Regions from separate parts of the Luteococcus sp. Sow4_B9 genome, predicted to be linked through region 1. Evidence: predicted binding sites of a transcription regulator. Region 1 holds the regulator's gene; the other holds the start of a gene.
What was found. The regulator HrcA, encoded in region 1, represses chaperone genes, less so after heat shock. The targets are predictions, from matches to a motif close to TTGGCACTCGNNNNNNNCGAGTGCCAA.
Positions count from the first base shown of each region.

Region 2: the regulator HrcA is predicted to act here: its motif matches at 6,884-6,910, upstream of groL (chaperonin GroEL).

Region 1 covers NZ_JBQKKT010000009.1:56,379-65,459, reverse strand. Annotated here, with positions in the region: gene ACTQ49_RS07690 (GMC oxidoreductase) at 1-577, opposite strand, end outside; gene ACTQ49_RS07685 (hypothetical protein) at 567-932, opposite strand; gene ACTQ49_RS07680 (hypothetical protein) at 942-1,121, opposite strand; gene ACTQ49_RS07675 (hypothetical protein) at 1,405-1,740, shown strand; gene ACTQ49_RS07670 (PAC2 family protein) at 1,746-2,690, opposite strand; gene tgt (tRNA guanosine(34) transglycosylase Tgt) at 2,715-3,989, opposite strand; gene ACTQ49_RS07660 (16S rRNA (uracil(1498)-N(3))-methyltransferase) at 3,986-4,828, opposite strand; gene dnaJ (molecular chaperone DnaJ) at 4,828-6,015, opposite strand; gene hrcA (heat-inducible transcriptional repressor HrcA) at 6,027-7,049, opposite strand; gene ACTQ49_RS07645 (MBL fold metallo-hydrolase) at 7,164-8,036, shown strand; gene ACTQ49_RS07640 (inositol monophosphatase family protein) at 8,046-8,822, opposite strand; gene ACTQ49_RS07635 (LysR family transcriptional regulator) at 8,880-9,081, opposite strand, start outside.
Region 2 covers NZ_JBQKKT010000010.1:14,684-23,764, reverse strand. Annotated here, with positions in the region: gene ACTQ49_RS08105 (glycine C-acetyltransferase) at 1-329, shown strand, start outside; gene ACTQ49_RS08100 (DedA family protein) at 382-1,188, shown strand; gene ACTQ49_RS08095 (O-acetyl-ADP-ribose deacetylase) at 1,224-1,742, opposite strand; gene ACTQ49_RS08090 (hypothetical protein) at 1,914-3,038, shown strand; gene ACTQ49_RS08085 (class I SAM-dependent methyltransferase) at 3,116-3,733, opposite strand; gene ACTQ49_RS08080 (rhodanese-like domain-containing protein) at 3,878-4,195, shown strand; tRNA gene ACTQ49_RS08075 (tRNA-Thr) at 4,214-4,289, opposite strand; gene manA (mannose-6-phosphate isomerase, class I) at 4,354-5,523, opposite strand; gene ACTQ49_RS08065 (DUF3263 domain-containing protein) at 5,666-5,944, shown strand; gene ACTQ49_RS08060 (CsbD family protein) at 6,082-6,276, shown strand; gene ACTQ49_RS08055 (hypothetical protein) at 6,376-6,819, opposite strand; gene groL (chaperonin GroEL) at 7,030-8,652, shown strand; gene ACTQ49_RS08045 (hypothetical protein) at 8,855-9,081, shown strand, end outside.

The sequences.
Region 1 (9,081 bases):
CATCGATGCCGTGCACGGCGATGGTGGGTTGCTTCACACCAGTGGTGTCCCAGACATGGTTCGCCCGGGCCATCATCACATTGCCGTTCGGACCCCACCCTTGGCCCACGGCGTCCGGAAGGCTGGTGAGCGTGCCGCGCGACCTCGACCGGAGCAGGATCTCGGGCGTCCCGACACTGCCCGCCGCCAGGTAGACCCGACGGGCGTGGACCGGCGCCAGATCCGTGGTGCTGCCGTCCTGGTTGATCCGCTGCATCCCGACCGTCCATCCACCCGCAGCGCGTCGAGCGATCGTCGTCGCCTTCGTCATGGTTCGTACCGTCAGACGTCCCGTGGCCCGGGCGCGGGCGAGATAGGTCTTGTCGACGCTCTTCTTGCCGTGGTTGTTGCCGAAGATCAGCTCGCCAGCGGTGGCCGACGCGGGCGCCTGACCGACGGCCTCCCGCTTGAGGTGGTCCACGTCATAGGTGGTCGGGACACTGTGGGTGCGCAAGCCTGCACGCTCGGCGTGGGCCCGGGCCACCCGGGAGAAGCGGTAGTACTCCGACGTGTTGAGGAAGTTCTCGTCATGCTCCATCACGCCCAAACCCGCCCGCGCGCGGCAGCCAGGTGTCGAACAGACGATCGACGTCCAACTGTCCCAGGCGCTCCTCGATGTCACTACGGCGAGGCGTGACCGCCATGGCCCCGTTGACGAGCGAACCACCGCCCACGCCCCGGCCGGCGTAGACGCTCATGCCCCCGAAATCCATCCGGTCGACCACGCCGGGGCCGTAGCCGATTCGCTTGTCGATCGGGAAGCCCAGGAAAGAAGCCAGGGGCAGCGCGGTACGGGTGCGGAACCACATGGAGCGGGCATCCGGCTTCAGGATGGGAGTGAAGATCTTGCCGTCGCTGCCGGGCCGGGACCAGTCCTGTCCCATCTCCAGCATCAGGACCCGCTAGCCGGCCGCGGTCAGACGGTCGGCCATCACGGCTCCGCCGTAACCAGAACCGATCACCAGGTGGTCAACCACCTCGTCATCGGCGCGAGCAATGAGGGAAGGGACCGACGTCATGACAGGCGCGACGGCCAAGGCCCCGAGCAGCCCCCTGCGGCTCGGAGAATGTGTGATTGTCATGCCTGAACGCTAGGGGGCCGATCCAGACAGGCTTGTCACGAAAACTGTTGACGGCCCTGTTCACACCCGGCCCGCGCCAGCGGACACCAGCGGTGCAGGGCCGCCAGGACCCCTCCTGTCACCCTCCCGCGCCAGCCGCGCACCCAGAGCCCACAGCAGGTCTTCAACCATCCTGCCGCCCCCCTCGGGAGTGGGCCACGACGGGCAAAGGGCAGGGGCAGTGGAAGCCCGACGGCAACCCACCACTAGGCTCGGCGACATCGTGAACGAACGGGAGCATGCCATGACTGGTTCCACCGCTGTTGGCTCGGTTTCACCGACGAGGCCGACCAGCCGCCACCGTAGCTATCCGCTGGGCTGGATCCTCGCCGTCCTGGCTGGCATCGTGCTGATGGGGATCACCGCCTTCTTCCGGCTGATCCAGCACGACCTGTTGCCCGCCATCTTCCTTGCTTCTCCCATGGTGGCTGGCTTCGTGGGGGCAGCCGCCATCCTGGTGGGCGATCGCTTCGCGTGGCGCGAGGCGAAGCTGTGGGCAGCGATCCTCATCGTGGCCAGCACCTTCTGCGTGGCGATGATGCTCTACCTGATGGTCTACGTCCTGCCACTGGGCCACTGAGCGGGTCAGCGGCCCAACCCGAAGCCGCCCTCCTTCCCCTTGCCGTCGCCCTTGTCCGAGTCCTTCAGGAACTGCTCGAACTCGGCGGCCAGGTCATCTCCCGAGGGCAGCTGTGACTCGTCGACGGCCTGTGGCTCTTCTGGAGCAGCGATCTCGCGCCCCTTGACGGCCTGGTCGTAGGCCGCCTCCATCTGGCTGATGGCCTCGGCATTCTCTGGATTCTGCGCCACCAGCTGGTCGATCTCCCGCAAGTACTCGTCGGCCCGACTCCGCAGGTCCGGGATGGCCAGCGAGAGTTCCGCTGCGTGGGCGGCACAGTCCAGCAGGCGTACGGAACCAGCGGGAAATTCCCCACCGGCCAGGTAGTGCGGCACGTGCACGGAGAACCCGACAGTTCGGATGTGTGCCTCCGGCAGACGGATCTCCAACAGGGCCTCCACCGAGCTTGGCAGCTGCAGACGGTCGTGGAAGGAGGGATGGTCCGCGATCAGGGAAGGGTCCGACGAATGCGCCGTGACACCGACCGGCCGCGTGTGCGGTGCTCCCCAGGGAATGCCGTGCAGCTGCACCATCAGCGTGCTGCCCAGTTCTCCCATCAGGATGGCGACCGCGGCACAGAATCGCTCCCACTGGTAGTCAGGTTCCGGACCGGTGAACAGCAGGAAGTCCTTGCCGGCGTCATCGGTGACCACCCGCACCACCAGTTCCATCGGCTGGTAGTCCGTGTAGTGGTCCCGGTCGAAGGTGACCAGCGGACGCCGCGATCGATGGTCCACGAGCTGGTCCACGTCGAAGCGGGCGATGATGCGGCTCGGACGAGTGTCGATCAGGTGCTGGGCGCCAAGCTGGGCCGCCTGTCCCGCGTCCATGAAGCCGGACAACGCCATCAGGGCCGGGGCTCCGTAGACGGGTGCACCGGACAGTTCGTACAGCTCGCGGGGATCCTTCATCGCAGGGCTCTCCATCCGTGTAGTTCAGTTCTTGGTGTCAACACTCGGCGAGGACGACGCATTCCCGCCGGCTGGCACCTTGGGCGCGTAGAAGCGCCCCAGGAAGTCGGTGCGGAAGTCCTCCAAGGCGCCGTCCTCGATGGACGTCCGGATCTGGTCAACCAGACGCACCGTGAAGCGCTCGTTGTGGATCGTCGCCAGGGTGGAGGCCAGCATCTCCTTGGCCTTGAACAGGTGGTGCAGGTAGGCCCTGGTGTAGTGGGCGCAGGTGTAGCAGTCACAACCGTCCTCGAGGGGGACGAAGGCGCGACGGTTGGCGGCCGTGCTCAGGTTGTAGCGGCCGTCCGCGGTGTAGATGGCCGAATTGCGAGCCACCCGGCTCGGGTTGACACAGTCGAAGGTGTCCGCCCCGGCCTCCACCGCTGCGAAGAAGTCGTCCGGCTCACTGATTCCCAGCAGATGTCGGGGCTTGTCGAAGGGCAGTTCCTCGCTCATCCAGGAGCAGATGGTGCCGAGATTCTCCTTCTCCAATGCGCCGCCATAGCCGAAGCCGTCAAAACGCTGCCCGTCCACCTCCATCGAGCCCAGGTCCCGAGCCGCCTTGCGCCGCAGGTCCTCGTACTGGGCGCCCTGCAGCACGCCGAAGAGGGCCTGGTAGGGCTTGCCGACCCGCTCCTGGGTCAGGCGACGATGTTCTGCCAGACACCGTTCGGCCCACAGGCGGGTGCGTTCCAGGGATTCCTCCTGGTAGCCGCGACTGTTGTGCAGCGTGGTCAGCTCGTCGAAGGCAAACATGATGTCCGCCCCCAGTTCGTGCTGCACCCGCATGCTCACCTCTGGCGTGAACCGGTGGAGGTCCCCATTGAGGTGGCTCTTGAAGGTCACGCCATCGTCGTCGACGTGGGCGAGTCGTTCCTTGCCGGGCGCGACGGCATCGTCGGAAGCGGCCTTCACAGAGTCCATCTCGATGACCTTCTTGAAGCCCGCGCCCAGACTCATCACCTGGAAACCGCCGGAGTCCGTGAAGGTGGGACCGTCCCAGTTCATGAAACGGCCCAGGCCACCTGCCTCGTCCACCAGGTCGCTACCGGGCTGCAGGTACAGGTGGTAGGCATTGGCCAACACGGCCTGCGCGCCGAACTCGCGCACGGATTCAGGAAGCACGGCCTTCACCGTCGCCTTGGTGCCCACGGCGATGAAGGCCGGAGTCTGGATCTCCCCATGCGGGGTGTGAATCGTTCCGGTGCGGCCCAGGCCATTGTCCAGAACAGTGCGCGGCGTGTAGCCGAAATCGCTCATCGAGCACCTCCCTCGTCAGGCTCAGGCGACGGAGGAGGTCGGCGGGCCGAGCCCGTAGGTGATCCGTCGACCGAACCCGTCGAGGCCATCAGCTGCAGTTGCGCCAGCGCCACCACACCTGCCGTCGACGTGCGCAGCACCCCATCACTGATCAGGACCGGCCGGGCACCGGCCCGGGTGAAGAAATCCAATTCGTCCGGGCTGATGCCGCCTTCCGGGCCGACGATGAACAGCACCTCCGGGAGCTCAGCAGGCTCACTCACACTGTTCGCCGAGCTTGCCGAGGGCAATCCCACCTCGGCGATGTGCTGGGACGCGGACTCGTGAAGGACCAGCGCCAGACTGGCACGTTCGATCCGGGCGACGAGCTCCTTCGTCGAGACGAAGCCCACCTCGGGAATCCGGAATCGTCGGGACTGCTTCGTGGCCTCCCGGGCCGTGGATTCCCACTTCGCCAGCCCCTTGCGGCACTTCTCCGCAGTCCACCGCACGATGGAGCGGCTCGCCTGCCAGGCCAGCACCTCGTCGACGCCGAGCTCGGTCATCGTCTCCACCGCCAGATCCGACCGATCCCCCTTTGCCAGCGCCTGAACCCCGACCCAGCGGTAGCGGCCGGACGGGGTCTCGAGCAGCTCAGCCACCTCGACGACGATGCCCTGCTTGCCCACCTCCACGACCGGGCCCCGAACAGCGCGCCCCGAACCGTCAGAGACCAGTACCGACTCCCCCATCTGGATACGCTTCACGACGGCAGCATGACGCCCCTCGTCCCCCGTCACGGCGATGTGGGAACCAGGTGAGGCGCCGGTGAGATCGGCCAGGAAGAGTGCGTCGCTCATCAGCCGCCGAAGGCTTCCTTCAGACGGTCGAAGACCCCCTGCTTGCCCTTGTGCACCTGGGCCGTGACATTCGTCTCACCGCGTGCCTCGGCCAGCTGTCGCAGGAGCTCGCGCTGGTGTCCGTCCACCTTCGTCGGCGTCTGGACGACGAAGGTGATGCCCAGCTCGCCGCGACCGCTGCCGCGCAGACGAGGCACACCACGACCGGCGACTGCCACTCTGGTCCCGCTCTGGGTCCCGGCAGGAATCTCCACCTCAAGCGTCGCGTCCGAAGGATCGGAGTCCTCGCGCTCGGCCTCCAGGGTGTCGATCGTCAGCTTCGTGCCCAGGGCCGCTGCCGTCATGGGGACCCGGAGCACCATCTCGATGTTGTCCCCGTCGCGCTTGAAGACCTCATGGTTGGCAACGACGAGTTCCACGTACAGGTCGCCGGCCGGACCACCGCCGGGACCGACCTCACCCTGACCCTCCAGATGGATCCGATTGCCGGTGCTCACGCCGGCAGGGATCTTCACATTCAGGGTCCGGCTGGAACGCACACGGCCCTCACCGGAGCACTCGCCACAGGGGTGCGGAATCACGGTGCCGTAGCCGCGGCAGTTGGGGCACGGCTGCGAGGTGCGGATGTCTCCCAGGAAGGAACGCTGGATCTGGGTGATCTCCCCATTGCCACTGCAGGTGCTGCAGGTGACCGGCTCGGAGCCTTCAGAGCAGCCAGATCCGGTGCACTTGGGGCACACCACCGCTGTCTCCACGCTCAACGGCTTGGTCACACCAAATGCGGCCTCGGCCAGAGTCAGGCTCTGCCGCACCAGGGCATCCTGACCGCGACGGACCCGAGAGCGCGGTCCACGCTGCGCCTGCTGGCCGAACATCGCATCGACGAGGTTCGTGAAGTCGAACCCGCCACCGAATCCGCCACCGGGGAAGCCGCCGAATCCACCCGCGCCACCCATTCCGCCGAAGCCCCCGCCCATCGGGTCTCCGCCACGGTCGAAGATCGCCTTCTTCTGCGGATCGGAGAGGACCTCATAGGCCTCCTGGATCTGCTTGAACTTCTCGTCGGCATCCGGCTCATTGGACACATCGGGATGCATCTTCATGGCCATCCGGCGGTAGGCCTTCTTGATCTGCTCGGGCGTTGCGTCGCGCTCGACGCCCAGGATCTCGTAGTAGTCAGAACTCATGGGAGTGAAAGTCATCCTTCTGCCAGGAAGCGGCCAACATAGCGGGCCACGGCACGAACCGAGGCCATGGTTGAGGGGTAGTCCATGCGGGTTGGCCCGACGATTCCCAGGGTGGCCCAGGAATCGTCCAACGAACCATAGGTGCTGGCCACCAGTGAGGTCGACTGGAGGCGTTCAAAGGGATTCTCCTGACCGATGCGCACCGTGACATCGGACGGGCTGGAGGCAGCCTCACCCAGCAGGTGCAGCAGCACCACCTGCTCCTCAAGTGCTTCGAGGACGGGCTTCACGGCTGTCTCGAATTGGTCGCCGAAGCGACTCAGGTGCGGCACGCCCGCCACGGCGACGCGGGTCGACGGGTCGTCGGCCAGCATCTCCAACACGGTGGCCACCACGGTGTTGACGCTGGTGCGCGCGATCGTGTCCGGCAGTTCCCCCAACAGGCTCGACAACTTGTCGGCGCCCTGGGCCGGGGTCAGGCCGACCACCGCCTGGTTGAGCCGCGTCCGAAGCTCCGCCAGGGACTGTTCGGAGTGCATCGGCAGTTCCACGGAACGCTGGTCCACCCGACCGGTGGAGTTGATCAGGATCACCAGCACCCGGTCGCTGGTCAGGCTCACCAGCTCGATGTGGCGCACCTGGGCGGTGGAACTGATCGGGTACTGCACGATGGCCACCTGCTGGGTCACCTGCGCGAGCAACCTCACCGTGCGGGTGACGATGTCGTCCAGGTCGAGCGCGCCTGCCATGAAGGTCTGGATCGCGCGCTTCTCTGCCGCCGACAGCGGCTTGACGGTGGCCAACCGGTCGACGAACAGGCGGTAGCCCTTGTCGGTCGGAATGCGTCCCGCGCTGGTGTGCGGCTGGGTGATGTAGCCCTCCTCCTCCAGCACGGCCATGTCATTGCGAACGGTCGCCGGAGAGACCTTGAGCTGGTGACGCTCCACCAGCGCCTTCGAGCCGACGGGCTCCTTGCTGCTGACGTAGTCGGTGACGATCGCCTTGAGCACGTCCATCTTGCGTTCGTCCAGCATGATCCCTCCCCTCCCAGCGCCATCCATGTCACGGCCTCTCCATATTGGCACTCAGGGCAAGGGAGTGCCAAAGCGCGTGTCCCGTTCCGCGAGCAGACGGCTAGGCTCGTGGCCATGCGCGAATTCTCGATCGGTGACTGGCAGCTCGTCCGTGACGGCATCCACGTGGTGCAGTTGCAGCCGGCCTCGGTCAATGCCGGGCTGATCATCGGCCACAGCGGTGTGATGCTGGTGGACACCGGTTCCTCCCCCAGTCAGGGACGGGAGCTGGCGGCCAGCGCGGCCGAGGTGGCAGGCCGCCCGGTCACGCACGTGGTGGTCACCCACGCGCACTTCGACCACTTCTACGGGCTGGCCGGCATCCCGCACGTCGTGAGCATCGGGCACGAGAACCTGCTGCACCACTTGGACGGGACCAATGATCCCGACGTCGATCCCGAGGTGATTCGGCGCGATCTGGGCTTCGATGTCTCCGAACTGGTCGGCCCCACCGATCCGATGGGGCTGATCAAGGCCGTCGACCTGGGCGGGCGCACGGTCGAGATCGTCCATCTGGGCAATGGCCACAGCGATTCCGACCTGTTCGTCCAGGTGCCCGACGCCCGGGTGGTCTTCACCGGCGACATGCTCGAGACCTCCGCAGATCCCATGGTCGGCCCCGACTCCCACGTCGACACCTGGCCCAAGGCCATCGACGGGGTGATGAGCAATGCCAAGAGCGACACGCTGTTCATCCCCGGGCACGGCCCGGTGGCCACCCTGGAGGAGGTCACCAAGCAGCGCGCCGACATCTCCATGCTCTGGGCAACCGCGGAGGACTGCGTCAAGAAGGGGCTCACCATCGAGGACGTGGTCGCCGACCTCAACGGTCCGCGGGAGGTCGAATGGCCCTTCGCGCCGCAGACCGTGGGCAATGCCCTGCCCTGGCTCTACCGGGCACTGGCGGCCAAGGGCGTCACCAAGAGTCGCCTGCTGCCCCTGCTCTGACCGGCAAGATCAGGGCTCGCGCCACAGTCGCTGCACGGTCTCCGCGATCTCGGGGGTGGCCGCGGCGATGACTCCGGGGCCGGTCCAGGCCGCGGTGTAGTCGACGCCGCGGAAGTTGCGCACCGCACCACCCAGCTCGGTCACCATCAGCGCGCCCGGCAGGTGGTCCCACGGGTGCACGTTCTTGTAGACGAGGTAGTCCACCTTGCCCTCTAGCAGGTAGGGGTAGTCGATCCCGCAGCTCCACGCGCTCTCCACCACGGGTGCCAGCTCTCCCCCGCCGACGAAGCCGTGACGACTGTCCTTGCTGGTGGCTCCCAGCGGCAGTCGGGGCTGCTCGTCGCGCACCAGCACATGGCCGTTGAGCTCCACCCCGGCGCCTCGCTCGGCCACGTAGGCGTCGCCGTGCTCGGGCTGCCAGATCCAGGACCTGGTGGTGATGCCGTCCACCAGCTCGGCGATCATCACCGCGTGGTCGGGGCTGCCCTTGACGAAATTGCGGGTGCCGTCCACCGGGTCGACGGTGAAGGCGTGACGGGTGCCCGGCAGGCTGAACTCCAGGCTGGGGTTGGTGAAGCAAGCCTCCTCGCCGACGACCACCGCGTCGGGGAACATCCTGGTGAGCTCCCGGGTGAGGAGCACCTCGGCCTCACGGTCGGCGACGGTCACGTAGTCACCCGGGGTCTTCTGCTCCACCTCGCCCGTGCTCAGGGCACGAAATCGGGGGGTGATGACCTCGGCAGCGACCTGCCGCATGAGATCAAGGACGTCCTGGGTACTCGCCATGCCCCCAGCCTAGTCAGGCTTCGTACCGGATCGTGAGGCCTGGAGCGACTCGCCGCCCTACAGTGGCATCGCCCGCGCCAGTTCCACGATCTTCCCCACCCACTGCTCCGCCAGGCCGCGCCGGTGCGCCAACCAGAGACTGACCTGGGGAGCATCCTCCAGCGCAATGGTCCGCAGGCCCGGGTGCTGCCGCGCATCCGCCGCCGACAAGGGCAAGGCCCCCACTCCCTGCCCGGAGGCCACCAGTTCGATCCACTCG
Region 2 (9,081 bases), on a different contig from region 1:
CAACCCTGGAACTGTTGGAGAGCTCCGACGAGCTGCGCGAACAGCTCAACGCCAACACCGCCTGGTTCCGTACAGAGATGACCCGACGCGGCTTCGAAATCCCCCAGAGCGACCACGCGATCGTCCCGGTGATGATCGGCGACGCGGTCAAGGCGGCCCGGATGGCCGACATCATCCTGGCCGAGGGAATCTACGTGCGGGCCTTCAGCTACCCGGTGGTGCCGCAGGGCAAGGCGCGGATCCGCACCCAGATGTCGGCAACGCTCACCCAGGCCGATCTGGAAGCCGCCGTGGCCGCCTTCGAGAAGGCTCGAGCGGCGGTGGGCTGAGGCGCGTGCCGAGTGGCGGGCTGCACGGCCCCGTGCCGGGTACGCTGGCGCGGTGACCACGCAGCAGCCCGACCCCTGGCAGGCCCGGCCCGAGGCCCCCGCCGCCAGTGGCTCGTCGATCCCGCAGAAGGATCCGGCGGGCCAGGACCAGGGCGCCGCGACCGCCCAGGCTGCCCCGGAGAAGGAGTGGTGGGACGATCCGGGGATGCCGTGGAAGCATGAACCCGGCAGGGCAGACAAGCAGTGCATGGCCTGGATACTGTTCATGGGTTTGTTCGGCATGGCGATGCTGCCGCTGCGTGGCTGGTTGCTGGGCCTCAACCCGCCGGTGCTCGTGGCCCTGACCGGATCGAGGTCCGGTACGGCCGCGATGGGGGCTTTGGCCAGCCAGGGTCTGGCCAACAACTGGTGGCTCTACCTGATGGCCGGATCGATCATGTCGATCAAGTTCGACTGGGTCTTCTGGTGGGCCGGAAAGCTCTGGGGCCGCGGCATGATCGAGGTCTGGGCCGGCCAGTCCAAGCGCGCCGCCAAGAACTACGCCAAGGCGGAGACCTGGGCGCACAAGCTCGGGTGGATCGGCATGTTCGTCGCCTATGTACCGATTCCGCTGCCCCTGATGCAGGTGATCTTCGTGCTGGCCGGTTCCACCGGCATGGGCTGGAAGAAGTTCATGGCACTGGACTTCCTGGCCAGTACGGTTTGGCTGCTCGCGTATTTCTGGTTCGGCTGGAGCGTGGGTGAACCCGCGGTGGTCCTGCTCAAGCAGTACGCCAAGGTGGCTAACTACGTCGCGATCGGCCTGATCGTCTTCATCGTGGGCTCCACGGTGGTGAACAGCCGACGCAAGCAGGCCTGACCAGGAAGCGGCGCCGTTCGTCGCGATCTGGCCGCTCAGGGCAGCGCCGCGCGATAGCCCCGTTCCGCCTGCGCACTGAAAGCGACGAAGAGGACGAGCTCCACCTGGGAAGGTGCGGTGAGGACCGTCTGCACGGCGATCCTGGTGGCCTCGTCCATCGGCCAACCGTAGACACCTGCGCTGATGGTCGGAAAGGCGACACTGGTGGCGCCGAGTTCATCGCAGACCCTCAGCGTCTCGCGATAACAGGAGGCCAGGGTCTCGCTGAGGTCGGTGCTGGCCGACCAGACAGGCCCGACCGTGTGCACCACCCAGCGCGCGTCCAGTCGCCCGGCCGTCGTGGCCACTGCCTGCCCTGCGGGCAAGCCATCGGGCAGTGCGCCGGCACGAAGTTCTCGGCAGGCCGTCAGAATGTCTGGCCCGCCCACACGATGGATCGCGCCGTCGACGCCACATCCTCCCAGCAGCCCTGAATTTGCCGCATTGACGATCACGTCAACCGAACGGTCCAGCGCGGTGATGTCGCCTCGGACCACTTCCAGAGCAGGTGTCATGCCCCCAGACTAGGGCACTTGCAATTCGCGCTGAATCACCTGTGGGCACAGGAAATCTCTTTGGCCAGATTGGGCAGGTCGTGCTGGAGCCAAGGCCCTGCGCGGGCTTACCTTTGTGCCAAGGGCGGGGGCGCTGGGGTCGTCGTCCACCCCAACGATCGGGATGAGATGATGAATCGACGCGCTGGTGGCCTCGTGATGGTGGCGCTCCTCCTTCCAGGCCTCGGGGCACCGGCGGCCATGGCCGCAGAGTCCCCCGGATCCGCTGGTCCCCTGCTGTGGGTCTCCTACCAGGAGCCGGATCCGTGGGTGGCCCCGACGGGCAATGTCCACTTCTACGTGACGACGCCCACGGTCACCACTGGGGCCGTTGGCAGTCGCAGCATGATCGAGGTGACCGTCGGGTCCCAGATTGACTGCGCCAATCTGGGGGCCGGATTCCACACCGCCGACGGATGGGTCAATGCCAATTTCACCGTCGAGCAGTGTGCGGGCAACAAGCTGACGGCGTGGCTGCCCATCACGTCACAGATGGTGGGGGAGAAGGTCTTCCTGGTGGGCTGGACTCAGACTGGTGGCACCTGGGTCAAGCTGGACGCCCGGGTGGGGCACGGTAGTGACCTCACGCAACGGTCGGCCACGGCCACGGCCACGCCGCAGCGTCAGCAGCTGCTGCCCGACGCCCCCGCTTCCACCCTGGGCACCTGGCAGGGCCGCACGGTGGAGATGGCCTCCCAGGCCACGGTCAACGAGGTCTGGGTTGATCGGGCGGTCCGCCACCAGGCGCCTTCCGGTGAGGTGGTCCGGGCCGTGCTCCAGGACGGGCAGGTGCACGCGCTGATCAAGGTGGAGGAGAAGACCTACGTTCTGTGGCACCTGGATCTGGCGACGTCCAAGGACAGCCAGCAGGTCTTCGAGGGTGGCTCGCTGGTCGAGGCAGCTGGCCCTGGTTTCATGATCGACCACCCCGCCACGGCGGTGAACCCGCCGACGCGGGTGGCCTACTCGTGGGATGGCGAATCCCGGTACAGCAGCTCCTGGCGGCCCTACCGCATGGCAGGCTTCACCAAGAACTACCTGCTCGTGATCGAGGGTGGCATGACCTCCAGCGGACTCCACCTGCAATCGATGGTCGACGGCGGCACCTCCTACGACAGTGCTGGCGGCAACATGGTGACCGACGTGAAGTGGAGCGGCGACAGCGACGTGGTGACCTACCGGGAGCCGGGCGGCTCCGCGGACCAGCTGTGCGAGTTCTCCCCCAGCGGGACCAGCTGCACCGCAGCCCCGCAGTGACCGGTGCGCGGTCTCTTGGCACTGCACCATGAGGGAGGGCCCCGGGAAACCGGGGCCCTCTCACGTTGGCTGGCAGATCAGGCGCGCGTCAGGATGGCCACCAGGAAGTTCGAGTCCGGCGTGTACGGCTTGAGATCCCAGGTGGACAGCGCGAGGTCGAGCTGCAGGCCGCTGGCCTCGGCGTCGGCGAAGAAGTCGGGGAACTCGTAGCCGCGCCCGGCGCCGAAGCCGATCACGGCCCGCCCCTCCGGCTTGAGGTGGGCTGCCAGGTTGGCGAGGATGCGTCGCCGGCTCGATGCAGCTGGGAAGGCGATCACATTCCCGGCGCTCATGATCACGTCGAATCCCTCGGTGACGCCCTGGGCTGGGAGGTCGAGGAGCATGAGGTCTTGCACGAAGTACTGCGGGCCTGGTGCCTCACGACGGGCAATCTCGATCAGCGTCGGATCAAGATCAACTCCCACGACCTCGTGTCCACGCTGGGCCAGCCAGCTGGCATGGCGGCCTGGGCCACAGCCAGCATCCAGGATGCGGGCACCGCGCGGGGCCATGGCGTCCACGAAGCGCGCCTCGCCCAAGAGGTCCGCTCCCTGCGCGGCCATCTGGCGGAAGCGCTCCGCGTAGTTGTACGGGTGTTGCGGGTTGGCCGCCACCATCTTTTCCCAGGTGCCGGGCTCGATCGGGTTGTCAGTCACCACGCCATCCTTCCACGCCGCCCCCTTCCCTGCGGCGCGAGCACCTCCGGAAGCAAGCCCCGTGCATCTCGGCGCCCAGTCCAGCGGTCGCGACAATTCCCGCGGCGGGCTGCCGGTGCGGCGCTCCTGCGACAGAATTGGGTCATGACCGAAGCCGACTTCTCCTCGCTCCCACAGGTTTCCATCGATGACCTGACCGACGATGCCGTCATCCTCGACGTGCGTGACCAGTCCCAGTGGGATGCGGGTCACGCCCCGGGCGCCATTCACATCCCGCTGACCCAGCTCCTCGCTCGGCTGGATGAGCTGCCCACGCTGTCCGGACCGATTCCGGTGAGCTGCGGTGGCGGAACGAAGGCCAAGAAGGCGACGGCCATGCTCATCGAGCGCGGCGTCGACGCGGCCGAACTGACCGGTGGCATGAGGGCCTGGAAGTCAAAGGGCCGGCCGCTGGCCCAGTGAGGGGCCGCGGCCGGCCGGTGGAGCCTCTGACAGGATTCGAACCCGCGACATCCTCTTTACAAGAGAGGCGCTCTACCGACTGAGCTACAGAGGCGTGCCGACGGCAGGACCGTTGGCTGGGGTCAATTGTGCCCAGCCAACGGGCCCGCTGTCGATTCTCAGACGCCGGGCGCGGCGAGGAAGGCCGTGGCGTTGCCGGTGACGGTGACATCCTCGCCGGCCTCCAGGAAGGCAGCCTCGCCCTTCTTCAGGGTCGTGCCATCGGAGCCCGTCAGGTCACCGTCGACGACGAGCAGGGTCCGCCCGGAGCCCGTGGCCGGCAGCCGCACCTCGATGCCATCGCGCAGGTCCAGCTGCCAGAGGGCAAACTCGGGGGCCGGGGTGGGATAGCGGCTTAGGCCGGGGGCTTCCTCCACGGCGCGCACCAGCTCCACCGGGGCGGCGTCGAAGTCCACCACCGAGACCAGTGCGTCCACGTCGATGTGCTTGGGGGTCAGGCCACCGCGCAGCACATTGTCCGAGTTCGCCATGATCTCGATCCCAGTGCCCTTGAGGTAGGCGTGCATGTTGCCGGCGGGCAGGAAGACCCCCTCGCCCGGCTGCATCGTGAAGCGGTTCATCATCAACGCGGCCAGGATCGAACCGTCGCCCGGGTAGTACTCGTCGAGCATCACCGCAGTGCGGCAGAAGTCTCCGAAATCGCCCTCGTCCTCGACGTGGGGGAGGCAGCGCGCGACGGTCTCATTGGCCAGGTCGCGACGCTCATCGGTCTGGCCGAGGGCGTCCAGGAAGACCTCCATCAGGCCGGCCGAGCCGCGGCGCAGTCGCAGTGGAGCCACCATCTGGTCCAGGGCCGGGATGCCCACCTGCTCGAAGAGTTCCGCGGTCTTCAGGGTGTCGCGGAAACCGCACAGCGCGTCGAAGGGGGTCAGCGCCAGCATCAGCTCCGGCTTGGGCCAGGAGTCCTTGTAGGTGCGCTTGGGGTCGTCCAGCGGGATCCCCTGCTCGTTCTCCCGGGCGAAACCCTCCTCAGCCTGGGCGCGGGTCGGGTGCGCCTGCAGGGAGAGGGGACGGTTGGCAGCCAGAACCTTGAGCAGGTAGGGCAGGCAGGGGCCGAAGCTGTCGACGCTGGCCGTCCCGACGATGCCGGGGTTCTGCTGGATCAGCTGGTCCAGCGGCTGGCCGTCAACGGTCGAGGGGGCGCTGGCGTGTGCTCCGAGCCAGTACTCGGCCTGCGGTTCCGCTGTGGCCTCGATCCCCAGGATCTCAGGGATCGCCGTCGTCGATCCCCACGCGTAGTGCTGGAGGGTGCCCGACATCTGGTGCATGCGTCTGGTGTCCTTCGTGGTCCGGGTACGGCTCCCGAGTGGCCGTGCGCACGTCCAGTCTGGCAGCTCGGGGGGTGAGCTGGCATCCTTCAGAACTGTCGTTCGGCCAGCCCGGGGTGACTCCGGGCCTAGAATCGTCCGCATGCCCGATGCCCTTTGCGACCAGACGCCCAGCGGTCTCGACCAGTTGGAACTGGCCGTACTGGACTTCGCGGCCAGCCGGCCTGCGACCGCCCGTTCCGTGCGGGAGCAGGAGGTCAGGGATCTTTTCGGTATCTCGCTGCCGCGATACCACCAGCTGCTCAACCAGGTGATCGACGAGCCGGCGGCCCTCCAGCGTCATCCTCTGCTGGTGAAGCGGCTCCAGCGGCTGCGTGGGCAGCGGGCGCAGGCCCGTTCCGCCGCCCGGTTGCCTGGCTGATTTCTCACCAGATCTCCAGCAGGTGCACATTTCGCTTGGCGCGCAAGTCCTCGCGATCGCCGGCCGGCGCGCACTACCGTCGAATTCACTGGCCGATCCGCAAGGGTCGACCATCCCGACGAATGTGAGGAGCAGTCATGGGTTTCGGTGACAAGATCGACAATCTCAAGGACCAGGCGGTTGGCAAGGCCAAGCAGGCGGCCGGTGACGCCACGGACAACGAGCGACTGCAGACCGAGGGTGCCGCGCAGGAGTTCGACGGCCAGGTGGGCCAGAAGGTCGAAGGGGCCAAGGACAAGGTCAACGACGTCGTTGAGGACCTGAAGAACTGAGTTCGCCTGACAGGCTGAAGTAGCCCTGACGGACTGAAGTAACTCAGCCCCGACAAGGGGCGATCGTGCTCGGTGCTCCCGTGGGAGTACCGGGCACGGTCACGTTCCCGTCGGGTAACCGCCGTCGCGCAGGTTCGCCTGGCGCTCGAAGAAGTTGCCGGTGGCATGGTCGCCGTGGTGCAGCAGTGACCACAGCGCCATGGAGCCGTAGAGCGGAAGGAAGGGCAGCCCAGCGCACATCGCCCACTGCCAGGCGTGGCTCTCCTCGTGCTCGAGCAATCCGGGACGACGCGCCAACAGCGCTGCCAGATCGGGGTGGCCAGTGGTCACCACATTGCCGATGGTGAAGGCCGATCCGGCCGGGAAGCCCCATCGGTAGCCATCGGCGAACCACAGTCCCCGAGGCCCGCGGCGAAGCCTGGCCCCACCCAAACGCGCGACGATGAGGCCCGCCGGGGTGCTCAGGTTCGACCAGTTGCCGACATTGCGCACCGCGAGCATCGTTCGAGAGGCCGGTTGGCGGCCGGGGGAGGGCTTGACCACGCGGCCATTCTGCCCGTCGTCGATGGGTCTTTGCACTCTCTTGTGTCGAGTGCTAAAAATGGAGTTGGCACTCAGGGTAATCGAGTGCCAGCGCGAGGTCATCGATGAGGCCCCAGGGCCGTCCGTCGCGGGCATCGGGACACACGCGCCACAAGACACTGACAGAACCGGGGCCAATGGCCCCTTACGCGGGAGGACTCCCGAAAGACCATGGCAAAGCTGATCGAATTCAACATCGAGGCCCGCCGCGGACTCGAGCGGGGCATGAACACCCTGGCTGACGCGGTCAAGGTCACCCTCGGCCCCAAGGGCCGCAATGTCGTCCTGGAGAAGAAGTGGGGCGCCCCCACCATCACCAATGACGGCGTGTCCATCGCCAAGGAGATCGAGCTCGAGGATCCCTTCGAGAAGATCGGTGCCGAGCTCGTCAAGGAGGTCGCCAAGAAGACCGACGACGTCGCAGGTGACGGCACCACCACCGCCACCGTGCTGGCCCAGGCAATGGTCCGTGAGGGTCTGCGCAATGTGACCGCAGGCGCCAACCCGATGGGTCTCAAGAAGGGCATCGAGACCGCCGTCAAGGCCATCAGCGAGGAGCTGGGCACGATGGCCATCGACGTCGAGACCAAGGAGCAGATCGCCGCCACCGCGTCGATCTCCGCCGCCGACCCGACCGTCGGCGAGATCATCGCCGAGGCGATGGACAAGGTGGGCAAGGAAGGCGTCATCACCGTCGAGGAGTCGAACACCTTCGGCCTCGACCTCGAGCTCACCGAGGGCATGCGCTTCGACAAGGGCTACATCAGCCCCTACTTCGTCACCGACACCGAGTCGATGGTGGCGGAGCTCGAGAACCCCTACATCCTGCTCGTCGACGGCAAGGTCTCCTCGCTGAAGGAGCTGCTGCCCGTCCTCGAGAAGGTCATGCAGTCCAGCCGTCCGCTGCTGGTCATCGCCGAGGACACCGACGGTGAGGCCCTGGCCGGCCTGATCGTCAACAAGATCCGTGGCACCTTCAAGTCGGTTGCCGTCAAGGCGCCCGGCTTCGGTGACCGTCGCAAGGCCATGCTGGCCGACATCGCCATCCTGACCGGCGGCACCGTCATCAGCCAGGAGGTGGGCCTCTCGCTGGAGACCGCCACCCTGGAGCTGCTGGGCCAGGCCCGCAGCGTCGTGGTGACCAAGGACGAGACCACCATCGTCGATGGTGCTGGTGACGCCGAGCAGATCGCCGGCCGCGTGGCCCAGATCCGCAAGGAGATCGAGAACTCGGACTCCGACTACGACCGCGAGAAGCTGCAGGAGCGCCTCGCCAAGCTGGCCGGCGGCGTGGCCGTCATCAAGGTCGGCGCGGCCACCGAGGTGGAGCTCAAGGAGCGCAAGCACCGCATCGAGGACGCCGTCCGCAATGCCAAGGCTGCCGTCGAGGAGGGCATCGTCCCCGGTGGTGGCGTGGCGCTGATCCAGGCCGCCAAGAACGTCAAGCTCGACCAGCTCGAGGGTGACGAGGCCACCGGCGCCCAGATCGTGCTGCAGGCCGCTCAGGCCCCGCTGCGCCAGATCGCCCTCAACGCTGGCCTTGAGGGTGGCGTCATCGCGGAGAAGGTTGCCAACCTGCCCGTCGGTGAGGGCCTCAACGCCGCCACCGGCGAGTACGTGAAGATGGTTGAGTCGGGCATCATCGACCCGGCCAAGGTGACCCGTTCTGCCCTGCAGAACGCCGCCTCCATCGCCGCGCTCTTCCTCACCACCGAGGCTGTCATCGCGGATGCCCCCGAGAAGGCCGCTCCGGCCATGCCCGGCGGCGACGAGATGGGCGGCATGGGCTTCTGATCCCGCCCGCACGCTGCGTCCCACGAGGGCGGCTCCCCACAAGGGGGGTCGCCCTCGTGGCCTGTCCCGCCCATTCTGTTGTCCCGCCCAGTGTGCTCTCCCGCCCAGTGTGCAGGGCGGTCCAGTGTGCAGGGCGGTCACTGACCTCCCGACGCACTAGATTGGGAAGACGTTTCAGTGGCAGGAAGGGTTGGCGGGGGACATGCAGGCGCAGTCGAGCTGGACGCGGCACCTGGGGCAGGTGTTGGGGCTCTATGCGCTGACCAGGATCCTGGGCCTCCTGGCCCTCTATGGGTTGCACCAACGGGAATCACTTGGCTGGCGTCGCGTCTTCGCTCCCTGGGACGGCCCCTTCTATCTGGACATCGCCCACCTTGGTTACCCCGACGAGGTTCCGCAGGCCGGACAGATCAATGAGGCCCGCGGCGC